DNA from 4 places in the Serratia rhizosphaerae genome. Region 4 is predicted to be linked to each of the others. Evidence: predicted binding sites of a transcription regulator. Region 4 holds the regulator's gene; each other region holds the start of a gene.
The links. Region 4 encodes Fur, which represses iron uptake genes when iron is present. Its sites were predicted from a motif close to ATAATAATGAGAACNACTATCAA; they were not measured.
Positions count from the first base shown of each region.

Region 1: sodA (superoxide dismutase [Mn]) is a predicted target of Fur. The motif match lies at 992-1,014, and genes of this name have one in related genera.
Region 2: FO014_RS20675 (TonB-dependent siderophore receptor) is a predicted target of Fur. The motif match lies at 1,353-1,375, and genes of this name have one in related genera.
Region 3: FO014_RS17170 (isochorismate synthase) is a predicted target of Fur. The motif match lies at 1,182-1,204, and genes of this name have one in related genera.

Region 1 covers NZ_CP041764.1:2,078,884-2,081,999, forward strand. Annotated here, with positions in the region: gene fdnG (formate dehydrogenase-N subunit alpha) at 1-747, opposite strand, end outside; gene sodA (superoxide dismutase [Mn]) at 1,093-1,716, shown strand; gene FO014_RS09685 (methyl-accepting chemotaxis protein) at 1,838-3,116, shown strand, end outside.
Region 2 covers NZ_CP041764.1:4,444,981-4,448,096, reverse strand. Annotated here, with positions in the region: gene FO014_RS20675 (TonB-dependent siderophore receptor) at 1-1,226, opposite strand, end outside; gene FO014_RS23820 (hypothetical protein) at 1,472-1,648, opposite strand; gene FO014_RS20670 (3'-5' exonuclease) at 1,786-2,352, shown strand; gene FO014_RS20665 (multidrug effflux MFS transporter) at 2,491-3,116, shown strand, end outside.
Region 3 covers NZ_CP041764.1:3,696,936-3,700,051, forward strand. Annotated here, with positions in the region: gene entS (enterobactin transporter EntS) at 1-69, shown strand, start outside; gene fepB (Fe2+-enterobactin ABC transporter substrate-binding protein) at 56-1,006, opposite strand; gene FO014_RS17170 (isochorismate synthase) at 1,241-2,449, shown strand; gene FO014_RS17175 ((2,3-dihydroxybenzoyl)adenylate synthase) at 2,457-3,116, shown strand, end outside.
Region 4 covers NZ_CP041764.1:874,047-877,162, reverse strand. Annotated here, with positions in the region: gene FO014_RS04140 (family 20 glycosylhydrolase) at 1-836, shown strand, start outside; gene fur (ferric iron uptake transcriptional regulator) at 951-1,397, opposite strand; gene fldA (flavodoxin FldA) at 1,713-2,252, opposite strand; gene ybfE (LexA regulated protein) at 2,476-2,763, opposite strand; gene ybfF (esterase) at 3,014-3,116, opposite strand, start outside.

The DNA.
Region 1 (3,116 bases), 1.2 Mb from region 4:
AATTTTGGCTTCCATCGCCCAGCGGAACCCCACCGGATGCGCTTCTGCCGCATTACCGCCCATCACGACGATCAAATTCGCGTTCTTAATATCCACCCAGTGGTTGGTCATCGCACCGCGACCAAATGTTGGAGCAAGACTTGCTACCGTTGGTCCGTGTCAGACGCGCGCCTGGTTGTCTACGGCCAGCATGCCGAGAGCGCGGGTGAATTTCTGTGTTAAATAGCCGGTTTCATTACTGGCGCCTGATGCGCACAGCATGCCGGTGGACAGCCAGCGGTTAACGGTGGCGCCCTGTTCATTAGCGGCGATAAAGTTGGCGTCGCGGTCTTCTTTCATCAGCTTGGCGATGCGGGTAAAGGCGTCATCCCAGCTGAGGCGCTGCCATTTGTCGGAGCCTGGCGCGCGGTATTCAGGGTACTGCAGCCGGCCTTCGCTGTGGATGAAATCCACCAGACCTGCGCCTTTCGGGCAAAGCGCGCCGCGGCTGACCGGATGATCCGGATCCCCTTCGATATGGAAAATGCTCTCTTTTGCGTTCTTGGCGCCGTCGCCAAGGCTGTACATCAACAACCCACAGCCGACGGAACAGTATGTACAGTTGTTACGGGTTTCACGGGCGCGCAGCAGTTTGTACTGCCGGGTTTCCGCTAACGCCGCCTCGGGGGTGAACCCCAGCGCGGCCACCGTCGTCCCTGCCATACCGCCAGCGCAGATCTTAAAGAACTGCCTTCTGCTGACCTGCATGGGGGGTCTCCTTCATCGCGTAGTCACATTGTTTCGAATGCGCTTGCCTCACGCCAGGCGTGGAAGCGCTAATAATGATCGTTGTTATAGTGGTAACGTTATAACGCCCGTATATTACCATAGCGATACAGGGGTTGTTATAAAGCCGTGCTGTCTCAGTGAATAATATAGACACAAAATGACACAAAAGTGAGACATTGATCACAGTCATGGGTTGCGCAAAAACCGCACAAAGCACAGGGCATTGATAATCATTTTCAATATCATTTAATTAACTATAATGATCCGACTGCTTACGCGGTGCTTACATCCTTGCGCCGCCCTATCACACTGGAGACGATGATCATGAGTTATTCACTGCCATCACTGCCGTACGCCTATGACGCGCTGGAACCGCACTTTGACAAGCAGACGATGGAGATCCATCACACCAAACACCATCAGACCTACGTCAACAACGCCAACACCGTGCTGGAAGCCTACCCGGAACTGGCGTCGCTGAGCGTTGAAGAGCTGATCAAAGACCTGGATAAAGTCCCGGCCGACAAGCGTACCTTTATGCGCAACAACGCCGGCGGGCACGCCAACCACAGCTTCTTCTGGAAAAACCTGAAAACCGGCACCTCCCTGTCCGGCGATCTGAAAGCCGCCATCGAGCGCGACTTCGGCAGCGTGGAGAAATTCCAGGAAGAGTTCGAGAAAGCCGCCGCCACCCGCTTCGGCTCCGGCTGGGCCTGGCTGGTGCTGAAAGACGACGGCAAACTGGCGGTGGTCTCTACCGCCAACCAGGACAGCCCGCTGATGGGCGAAGCCGTTGCCGGCGCATCCGGTTTCCCGATTATCGGCCTGGACGTGTGGGAACACGCTTACTACCTGAAATATCAGAACAAACGTCCGGACTACATCAAAGCATTCTGGAACGTGGTGAACTGGGACGAAGCCGCCGCGCGTTTCGCCGCCAAGAAGTAATCTTCGCCTCACCGCATAATGCCCGCCTCCCGCGGGCATTTTTTGTTTAAAAACCCGCTAAAGTTTATCCCTGCAATGCCGATGGTTTTTCCCATCACATCGCTTAAAAAAGGGACAAATCATGGCGGTACTACACACATTGACCAGCAGGTATATTCACCTTGGCGTAGGGAAAAAACTCACTCTCGGCTTCATCCTGATGCTGCTGTTGGCGGCCATCATCGCCGGCACCGGCATCCACTACCTCACCATTATTGAATCCCGCTCCGATCGTATTGATTTTAGCGATCAATTGAATAATGAGATCACCCAGGCCCGCTATAATCGGGCAATGTACGCGCAAAATTACAGTAAGGAGTATCTGGATAAAAACTACGCCAATATCAGCAATGTAGAAAAACTGATCGCCCGCGGAAAAAATCTGGACTGGGATCCGCAAAGTCGTAAGGATTTGCAGCGCCTGGTCACCATGATCGACGAATACCAGCTGCAACAGCAAAAATTCCTCGATGCGGTCGCCGCCAAAAACGCCGTGCGCGAAAGCTGGAACATGTCTGACATTCAGCAGCAGCTTGCGCAGGCCGAACAGCAGTTCAGCAACGACGAATTTAAGATGTCATTCATTGAGCTCAGCAAAAAACTGACGCAAACGCGCTATCTCTCGCGCGGCCTGCTGCTGGACCTCAACCGCGACGCCGAAGCGCCGTTGCTCGCCGCCATCGACGACGCCCGTCGCAGCGCGCATGCGCTCCACCAGAAGCTGTCTGACAGCCAAAAACCGCTGCTGCAACCCTTGTTGAACGGGCTGGAGAGCTACGAGGGCCGCATCAAAGCCTATATGCCGGCCTACGAGCACGAACAGGCGCTAAATAACGCCCTGAGCGACAGCGCCGCAGATATCGGCACGCTGGTCAGAGCCTTTTTGAAAGACGAACTGACGCAAACCAACAACGATATTCAGAGCGCACAGCTCCGCATGGGCCTGACTACGCTGGCGGCGATCATCATTGGTCTGGTGGTTTCATGGCGCATTACCTTGCAAATCACCCGGCCGCTGAACAATACGCTGGCCATCGCTCAACGCATCGCCACCGGCGACCTGCGGCAGATAGAAGTCACCCATCGCCGCGATGAACTGGGCAGACTGCTGGACGCCATGGCCGCCATGAACCAAAACCTGCGCGACATGATTGAAAAAATCCAGCAGGGGGTCGGCCAGGTTTACACCGCCGCCAGTGAAATCTCCGCCGGCAATACCGACCTCTCCTCGCGCACCGAACAGCAGGCCGCCGCCGTGGAGGAAACCGCCGCCAGCATGGAACAGCTGACTGCCACCGTGAAGCAGAATGCGGACAACGCGCATCACGCCAACCAACTGGCAACCGACGCGTCCCAGACCG
Region 2 (3,116 bases), 1.5 Mb from region 4:
AACGGCTCCCCCGCTACGCCGGTATAGGGATTCAACGGTGACGCGCCGCCGCTTTCATCCCACAGATTATTGCGGAAGCGCTGGTAGTCCAGCCCCAGCAACACTTTATGGTCCAACGGCCCGGTGGCAAACTCGGCTTCCAGCTGGTTATCCACGGCGTAGGCGTCCAGCGAGGTGCTGGATCCGCTGTAATAGCGATTCAGCAAGGTATGCTCCTCATTCCAGCCCGCCTGATACACCTGCTCCAGCTCGACGTTCGAATGGGTGTAGCTGGCGTTTTGGCGGAACGTCCAGACGTCATTAAACCGGTGCGAGAAGGCATAGCTGTAGATCTGCTCCCAACGCTTGAATACGTTATGGCGGCTGTCGCCGTCAAAGAACCCGCGCCCCAGCTTGTCGCCCTGACTGGCATACAGGCTGCCGTCCGCCGGCACCGCGCTGTGATAGCCGCCGGACGGATCTTTTTGCAGGTAGGCCTTCAGCAACAGCGAGGTATCTTCACTCGGTTGCCATAACAGCGACGGCGCAATCGCGTAGCGCTCTTCGCGCTGGTGGTCATACATGGTATCGCTGCTGCGCGTCATGCCCGTCAGGCGGTATGCCCATTGATCCGACAGCGCGCCGGTCACGTCAAACGCGCCGCCCTGGGTATGGTGATTGCCGCCCGTCAGGTTGAGGTGCCCTTCGGTGGCGAACTGCGGCCGCTTACTGGTCAAGGCGACCAGACCGCCGGGAATGCTTTGGCCGTACATTACCGAAGACGGCCCTTTAATCACGTCAACCCGCTCCAGGAACCAGGGATCGACCTGCAATGCGTTGTAACTGCCGCTGTCGCTCAGCAGCCTCAGCCCGTCCAGAAACGTGTTATTCACATCGCCGCCGTGAAAGCCCCGCAGCGCAATGGTGTCATAACGCGTCGCTCCGCCGGCAAAATTGGTGAACACACCCGGCGTATACTTCAACGCATCGTTGACCGTTAAGGCATTTTGGTCGGTCATCTGCTGACGCGTCACCACCGATACCGCCTGCCCGGTTAAAATCAGCGGTCGGTCGGTTTTTGTCGCCCCCTGGCTGGTGCCGGCGGTATAGCCATGGGTTGCCGAATCCGCCGTGTCCGCCGGCTTGGCGGTCACCAGCAGCGTATCCTCCGCCCAGGAGGACAGCGGTAAAAACAGGGCAATAGCGCATAACAGACGGGAGCGTTTGACAGGAAAAATCCCAGACATAGCCGTAATTCCTATTGGAAGCCGTAAAATGTACACCGCAACAAGACAAGACGATTTCGATGACAGTCTGGTCAGAACATGATGCGGTGCGCTGGTGTTAAGAAAATGAAAATATTGGTAAAGATAATAACAATGATAATTATTATCTTTTATGGGCGGGGAGTTCAAGTACGCCTGGCGTTTGCCATCAGAAAATTACGAGGACTATCGCAGTAAAATCAAGGTGAGGAACAAAAGGCCGGCGATTACCTCGCCGGATGTGGCGGCGTTTTGGAGATATGTGGTTCAGAGATATCCACCATGCGGCAGATTTTGCTGTAGTTGCTGTAACCTTCGCAGACTTTGTCTGCCAAAAAGGTGCCCAGATACCCCAGCACCAGCGCATACCCCAACATGCAACAAATAAAGATCAGCGTTCTCACTCCGGCAGCCACCTTCAACAAAACCTATGCGTATCATACCGTGATTCGCCCTTTTTCGCCTGCCTGGAATTGACGCTGCGCGGCAATGCCGGCTTTGTAGTATCCTGTCACTCTCTTTTGGCGAGCAGAGAAACCTGATGCACCATGTGATGTTGGATATAGAAACGCTGGATGTGAAGCCAAGCGCGGTCATACTGGTGGTTGCCGCCGTATTTTTCGATCCGAAAACCGGTCGGCTGGGCGAGGAGTTTGAAGCGGCCGTCAGCCCGCAAAAAGAACAGGACGGCAGGACGATCGGTTTGGACACGGTCGCCTGGTGGGCCAGGCAATCCGATGAGGCGCGTAAATTGGCCTTTGGCGGCAGCGACAGCTTAAAGCGCGTGCTGACCAACCTGAGCCGCTTTATTCATATGCACAGCAGCGACACGGTAAAAGTCTGGGGCAACGGCAAAGAGTTTGACTGCGCCATCCTGGAGCACGCCTTCCAACAGCTGGCGATGCCCTGTCCGTGGAAGTTTTGGCACACGCAGGATGTCCGCACCCTGGTGACGCTGGCAGAGCTGCACGGCTTTAATCCCAAAAAGCTACGGCCGTTCGAAGGCACGCCGCACCGGGCGCTGGACGATGCCAAGCATCAGGCCAGATATGTCGCCGACGTGGTGGCCAACTGCTATTTCCGCCACGATGCCGCACTGCTGCCCTGATCCGGACAGGCGCTGTTCCGCTGCCGGCATCGCGCCTGCCGCTCTCTCTGTATAACAACCTGGTGCACCGCCCTTTCCATTTCACTGCGAAGGCACTACCCTAAGCCACTTTGTCACTTGGATGTGCTATTTTTCATTATGCAAAAATTTCTCCTTCTCCTGCTGAGCCTGGTCTTGCTGGGCCCGTTGGGTATCGACCTCTACCTGCCGGCAATACCGGCTATCGCTCTGGGCCTGAACAGCAGCGAAGCAGTGATCCAATCCACCATTTCACTGTTTATTCTGGTGCTGGGGCTGGGGCAGATCGTCGCCGGGCCGCTGGTCGACAACTACGGGCGCAAGCCGGTCGCACTGGCCGGCATTATCCTGTATATGATCGGCGCCGCCATGGCCGCGCTGGCCAACAGCCCGACGCTGTTTATCGCCTCACGCCTGCTGCAGGGCATCGCGGTATGCTGCACCGCCGTAGTGGCGTTTAGCGGCGTGCGCGACCGTATGAACGGCGACGATGCCGCGCGCGCCTTTGGTTTCCTCAACGGTACGCTGAATATTATCCCGGCGCTGGCGCCGCTGTTGGGCGGATTACTGGCGGAAGCGTTTGGCTGGCGCGCCCCTTTCTGGTTCCTGGTCGGCTACGCGCTGCTGGTCTTCGTGCTGATCGCTCTGCGCCTGCCGGAAACCCGCCCGGCGGATACGCGGCCGGTAAAAGGACTCCCCGTACGCCAGTACGCACAGATCCTGCGTCAGTCACGCTTTCTCTCTTT
Region 3 (3,116 bases), 2.3 Mb from region 4:
CGGCGGGTAACGCGCAGCGAACCGGAGGCGACCCTCCAGCCCGCTGTGGCGCAGACTAGCGGGAAGTAAAGCGTTTTTCCAACAGCGTCAGCAGGTTGCTGGCGCTGTAGTAGTCCAGACGGAAGGTTTCGTTGCCGAGCGCATAGACCTGTTTATTTTGCACCGCCGGCAGCTGCGCCAGAAATTTATTATTCACCAGACGCTGTACGTCATTCTCGTCATTGGCGAACAGCAGCAGCGTCTGGCCATTCAGCCCCGCCGCCAGACTCTCTCCCGACAGTTGAACAATATCTTCACGCGAGCCTTGGCTGGTGCTGGTGTGCAGGTTGGCCGGCGGCTGCGCCAGGGTGAACCCCAGCTGCTGCAGCATTTTCCCCTGTGAGGATTCGCCGGTCCACAGGTTGGCGGCTTTGCCGTCCTGACGGAAAACCAGGGCGGAGACCGGCTGCGGCGGCAGCGTGATGTGCTGCTTCAGCGCCTGTTCGCGGGCGGCGAAGTCGGCGGTCAGTTTCTCGGCCTGGGCGTCGCGCCCGGTGGCATAACCCAGCTCTTTCGCCAGCTCCTGCCAGCTTTTATCGTCATAGTTGACCACCAGCACCGGCGCGATGACGGACAGCTGGTCATACAGCTGCAGCGCGGAGTCGCCGCCGGTGGCGGAAATCACAATCAGGTCCGGCGCTTCGCCGGCAATGCTTTCGGCATTGGGCTCGCCGACATACAGACGTTTCACGCCGCGCTGTGTGGCGATCTTTCCCCACTGCAGGAAGAAGCCTTGCTTATCGGTAAAGCGCCCGTTGGGGTTGGTGGCGCCGCTGGCGATCACCGGGGCGTCAATCGCCAGCAGGGTGCCGGTCAGGGTCACGCTGGTGGAAACGATGCGCGTCGGGGGCTGCTTGAGGGTGACGGGGCCGTGGGAGGTTTCAATCGTGCGGGGCCACTGTGGGGAAGCCGCCTGTGCTGCTGAGATGGCCAATAACGCCAGCCCCAAAAGCAGGATCTTCTTCATCCGGGTAATCCTTGTTGGTGTCGTTGACGAGCCTGACTCGCCGTTAAATGCGAAAAGCTTAATGGTTATCATTTATCTAGAGAATACCACAACGTTTATACCATGATTATCAGGGTAAAGAAGTGTTTACGTTTATTGACATAGCCAGAGACGGAGGGTAATTTAGCGCCACGAAACACAAATGATAATCATTATTATATTGGTTATTATTGGCGAATAACAGAGGGCGTACCCATGGATACAGCCGTGAATGGTGCTCAGCAGAAGGCACCGCACGCGAAAGAGAACGAACAGGCGCAATTCGGTGTCGATCCGGCGTCAGGCTTCTTTTTCACATCACCTTTTCGCAGCCTGACGACGCAAGGGTGCTTTGCCACTATCACCCTGCCGGCCGCCGGCGGTGATGATATCAACGGCGAGTTTCAGCAGGCCGTGCGTCACGCCTTTGACGACGCGCGGCTGGCCGGCATAAAAAAGCCGGTGCTGTGCGGCGCGATCCCGTTTGATACCCGCCAGCCGTCGTCGCTGTTTATTCCGCAGCATACCCAGTGGTTTGATCGCGAAGCCTTTATGGCGGCGCAGCCGGCGGCCGACGCCGACGGCCCGGAAATTGACGCCCTGAATGAACTGCCGGCGCAGGCGCCCTTTATGCAGATGGTCAGCGACGCCGTGGCGGCAACCGCCAGCGGCGAGCTGGATAAGGTGGTGCTGTCGCGCCTGCTGGAAATCGAAACCCGGCAGCCGGTCGACCGCCAGGCGCTGATGGCGCGCATTATCGCGCAGAACCCGAACGGCTTTCATTTCCATGTGCCGCTGGAAGACGGGGCGCTGCTGGGCGCCAGCCCGGAACTGCTGCTGCGTAAGTCCGGCGCGCAGTTCTATTCCAACCCGCTGGCCGGCTCCGCCCGACGCGACGCCGATCCGCAGCGCGACCGTGAGGTGAGCGAGCAGCTGCTGGCGTCGAGCAAAGATAACGTCGAGCACGATTTTGTCACCGAAGGCATGCGCCAGGTGCTGACCGGCCGCTGCCGCTACCTGAATATCCCGACGGCTCCCGAACTGCTGAGCACCACCACGCTGTGGCATCTGTCGACGCCGATCGATGGCGAAGTGGACTGCCGCCGGGAGAATGCGCTGTCGCTGGCCTGCCTGCTGCACCCTACGCCGGCGCTGTGCGGCACGCCGACGCTGAAAGCGCGCGATCTGATTGCCGAACTGGAGCCTTTTGACCGCGACCTGTTCGGCGGCATCGTCGGCTGGTGCGACGCCGAAGGCAACGGCGAGTGGGTGGTCACCATCCGCTGCGGCACCGTGCAGGGTCGCCGGGTGCGCCTGTTTGCCGGCGCCGGCATCGTTAAAGATTCTTCGCCGGAGTCTGAATGGCATGAAACCGGCACCAAGCTCAGCACCATTTTGCGTGCGTTTGGATTGAACCAAGGATAACAACACCATGAGTATTGCATTTACCCCGTGGCCGGCCGAGTTTGCCCAGCGCTACCGCGACCGCGGCTACTGGATCGACCAACCGCTGACCGACATTCTCGATCGCCAGGCGGACAGCGACGCGACCGCGCTGGTCGACGCCGAGGGCAGCCTGAGCTATCGCCAGCTGCATCAACAGTCAGATCGCCTGGCCGCCGCACTGCTGCGCCGCGGTATTCAGCCGGGGGAAACCGCCCTGGTGCAGTTGGGCAACGTGGTGGAATTTTATGTCACCTTCTTCGCCCTGCTGAAAATTGGCGTGGCGCCGGTCAATGCGCTGTTCAGTCACCAGCGCAGCGAACTGAGCGCCTACGCCGAGCAAATCAAACCGGCGGTGCTGATTGCCGACAGCAAACACGCGCTGTTCGGCAATGACGATTTTCTGGCGACCTTCCGGGCGCAGCACCCGTCGCTGCGCGTGGTGGCGCTGCGCAGCCAGGCGCAGGGCGAACAGTCGCTGGCGGCGATGCTGGCGGAAGAGCGCGGCGATTTCCGCGCGACGCCGTCTGCGGCCGACCAGGTGGCGTTTTTCCAGCTGTCCGGCGGCAGCACCGGCACGCCGAAACTGATTCCGCGTACCCACAATGATTACTACTACAGCATTCGCCGCAGCGTAGAGGTGTGCCGT
Region 4 (3,116 bases):
TCGATCGGATGCAGGCCTGGCAGGATGGCCTGAAAGATGCCAAAGACGCCAAAGCGTTCGCCACCTCGCGCGTGGGCGTCAACTTCTGGGATACTCTGTACTGGGGCGGTTTTGACTCGGTGAACGACTGGGCCAACAAGGGCTATGAAGTGGTGGTTTCCAACCCGGACTATGTCTATCTGGACTTCCCGTATGAAGTGAACCCGAACGACAGCGGCTATTACTGGGGCACCCGCTTCAGCGACGAACGGAAAATCTTCAGCTTTGCGCCGGACAATATGCCGCAAAACGCGGAAACCTCGGTTGACCGCGACGGCAACGCCTTTACCGCCAAGAGCGATAAGCCGTGGCCGGGAGCGTATGGTCTGTCCGCCCAGCTGTGGAGCGAGGTGGTGCGCACCGATCCGCAGATGGAGTATATGATCTTCCCGCGCGCGCTGTCGGTGGCCGAACGCGCCTGGCACCGTGCCGAATGGGAGCTGGACTATCAGGCGGGCCGCGAATATAAGGGCGGTGAAACGCAGTTTGTCGATACCAAAAAGCTGGCGCAGGAGTGGCTGATTTTTGCCAATATTCTGGGGCAGCGCGAACTGGCCAAGCTGGATGCGGGCGGAATCAGTTACCGTCTGCCGGTGCCGGGCGCCCGTATTGTCGGCGGCAGGCTGGAGGCCAATATTGCGCTGCCGGGCCTGACGATCGAATATTCGACCGACGGCGGCCAGCGTTGGCAGCGTTATGATGATGCCGCCAGGCCGGCGGTGCAGGGCGAAGTGCAGATTCGTTCGGCAAGCCCGGATGGCAAGCGCTTTAGCCGCGCGGAGCCGGTAGCGGCTTAAGTCAACGTCTGCGGCGCCCGAACGGTATAACGGCGGGCGCCGCAGCTCACCCACGATCGGCAGGCATAAAAAAACCGCCGTGCGGCGGTTCCTGTTTACGCTGGCAGGCCAGCTTTACTTCTTGTTATGCAGCGTGTCGTTTTCACGGCAGTCACCGCTGGCACAGTGGCCGTACAGGTACAGGCTGTGGTTGGTGAGTTTGATGCCGTGCTGTTTGGCGATATCGCGCTGACGTTGTTCGATAGACTCATCGCTGAATTCGATCACTTTGCCGCAGTCCAGGCAGATCAGGTGATCGTGATGATGCTGTTGGGTCAGTTCGAATACTGACTTGCCGCCTTCGAAGTTATGGCGCGTGACGATACCGGCGTCGTCGAACTGGTTCAGTACGCGGTAAACCGTCGCCAGACCAATTTCTTCGCCCATGTCGATCAGTTTCTTATACAAATCTTCCGCACTGACATGATGGCAAGCCGGATCTTGCAGCACTTCCAGGATTTTGAGTCGCGGAAGCGTGACTTTTAAGCCGGCCTTCTTCAATGCGGTGTTGTTGTCAGTCATGCGGATTCAGTCCTGTTACTATGCTAATCAGTTGAGGCATTGTTGCCTGTGGCATCGGTCGGCACAAAGCGTTAATAGCGTCTCATTATAGAACCGGTTGCCCTAAATGGAAACCGCCGGTTGTTAACAAAAGCCTACTGCGCCGTTACATGTTGCGCGTGCAACATCTTGATGAATGGGATAAACCGGGGCCAAAGTCTACCGTGACGGGGAGGGAAGTTACTAATATGTAGCTTCTATTGCTTCAATCCGTGATGCCGATAACGGCCCCGCCGCTCAGCAGGGCCACCTATCGCAGCATTGCGGAGCGTTGAATCAGCCGATGATATCGGCCAGGCTCAGCTCTTCAACAATCTGTTTGACCCAGGCTTCCACGCGTTCGTTGGTCAGTTCCGGCTGGCGGTCTTCATCAATGGCCAAGCCGATAAAGTTGTCATCGTCCGCCAGACCCTTGGAGGCTTCGAAATGGTAGCCTTTGGTTGGCCAGTGGCCGACGATGGCAGCGCCGCGTGGTTCGATAATATCGCGGATGGTGCCCATCGCGTCACAGAAGTACTCGGCATAGTCTTCCTGATCGCCGCAGCCGAACAGCGCAACCAGCTTACCGTTGAAGTCTATTTCTTCCAGCGTCGGGAAAAAGTCGTCCCAGTCACATTGTGCTTCACCGTAGTACCAGGTCGGGATGCCCAGCAGCAAAATGTCAAATGCGTCCAGATCTTCTTTGCTGCTTTTGGCGATGTCGTGAATCTCAGCAACATCATCGCCGAAATCTTTGCGAAGGAGCTTTTGAATCATCTTGGCAATGTTTTCGGTATTGCCCGTGTCGCTGCCAAAGAAAATGCCTACGTTAGCCATATTGCGTATAACCTTTTAATTCAATAAATTACAATACGTTTCGCCTGCTGATCGCATCGGTATCGTTGTAAAGTGGCGTCTTGGTAAAGACCTGGGTCCTACCGGTAAACGCCTATCATGCCAGAAATTTGCTCCGGGGTTTTATCGCGTTCATGCGATGCCGGAAAGTAAGGCGGCGTTAAGCGAGCATCATCCTTACGCCGTGTGCGGCAGGCGCACGTTATTATTGCGACGGCTGCTCTTCCGCCAGCTGCGCCAGCAGCATCTGCTCGATCAGTTCGCTGCGGCTGATATTGCGCTGTTCGGCCAGCTTGTTCAGCGCTTCCACCGCTTCCGCGTTGATTTTCAGTTCCACACGCCGTAATCCACGTACTTTATCGCGCCGTAACTGATTACGCTTATTAATTCTAAGCTGTTCATCACGGGATAACGGGTTGGTTTTCGGGCGCCCCGGACGGCGTTCATCTGCGAACAGATCCAGCGTCGTGCGATCCGTGTTTTCTTTTGCCATAGGTAGCGGTACTGCAAGGGAATTAGCCTCAAAAAGCGATGGTTTGCTTCCGGACGCTGTGGTTAATACCGTTCAGGTCGTTACAACCTAAGCCAACTTTGCCCCCAATCTGGCGCCGGACAGCACGCTGGGGATGGCGGCAAAAATTATAGCGCGCCATCTTACCCCAGCAGGCGTCGCAACGACAATGCCTAACTGAGGCGCAAACGCGCTAAGCCGTTATCTTTAGCGCGTTTTTTCGCCACCTGCGTTATGGCTCGGCCAAAAAGCGGTGAATAGCGCGCAGTACGGCCTGCGGTTTTTCCGCGTGCACCCAGTGTCCGGTGCCGGCCACCTCATAGGCGCGTGCCTGC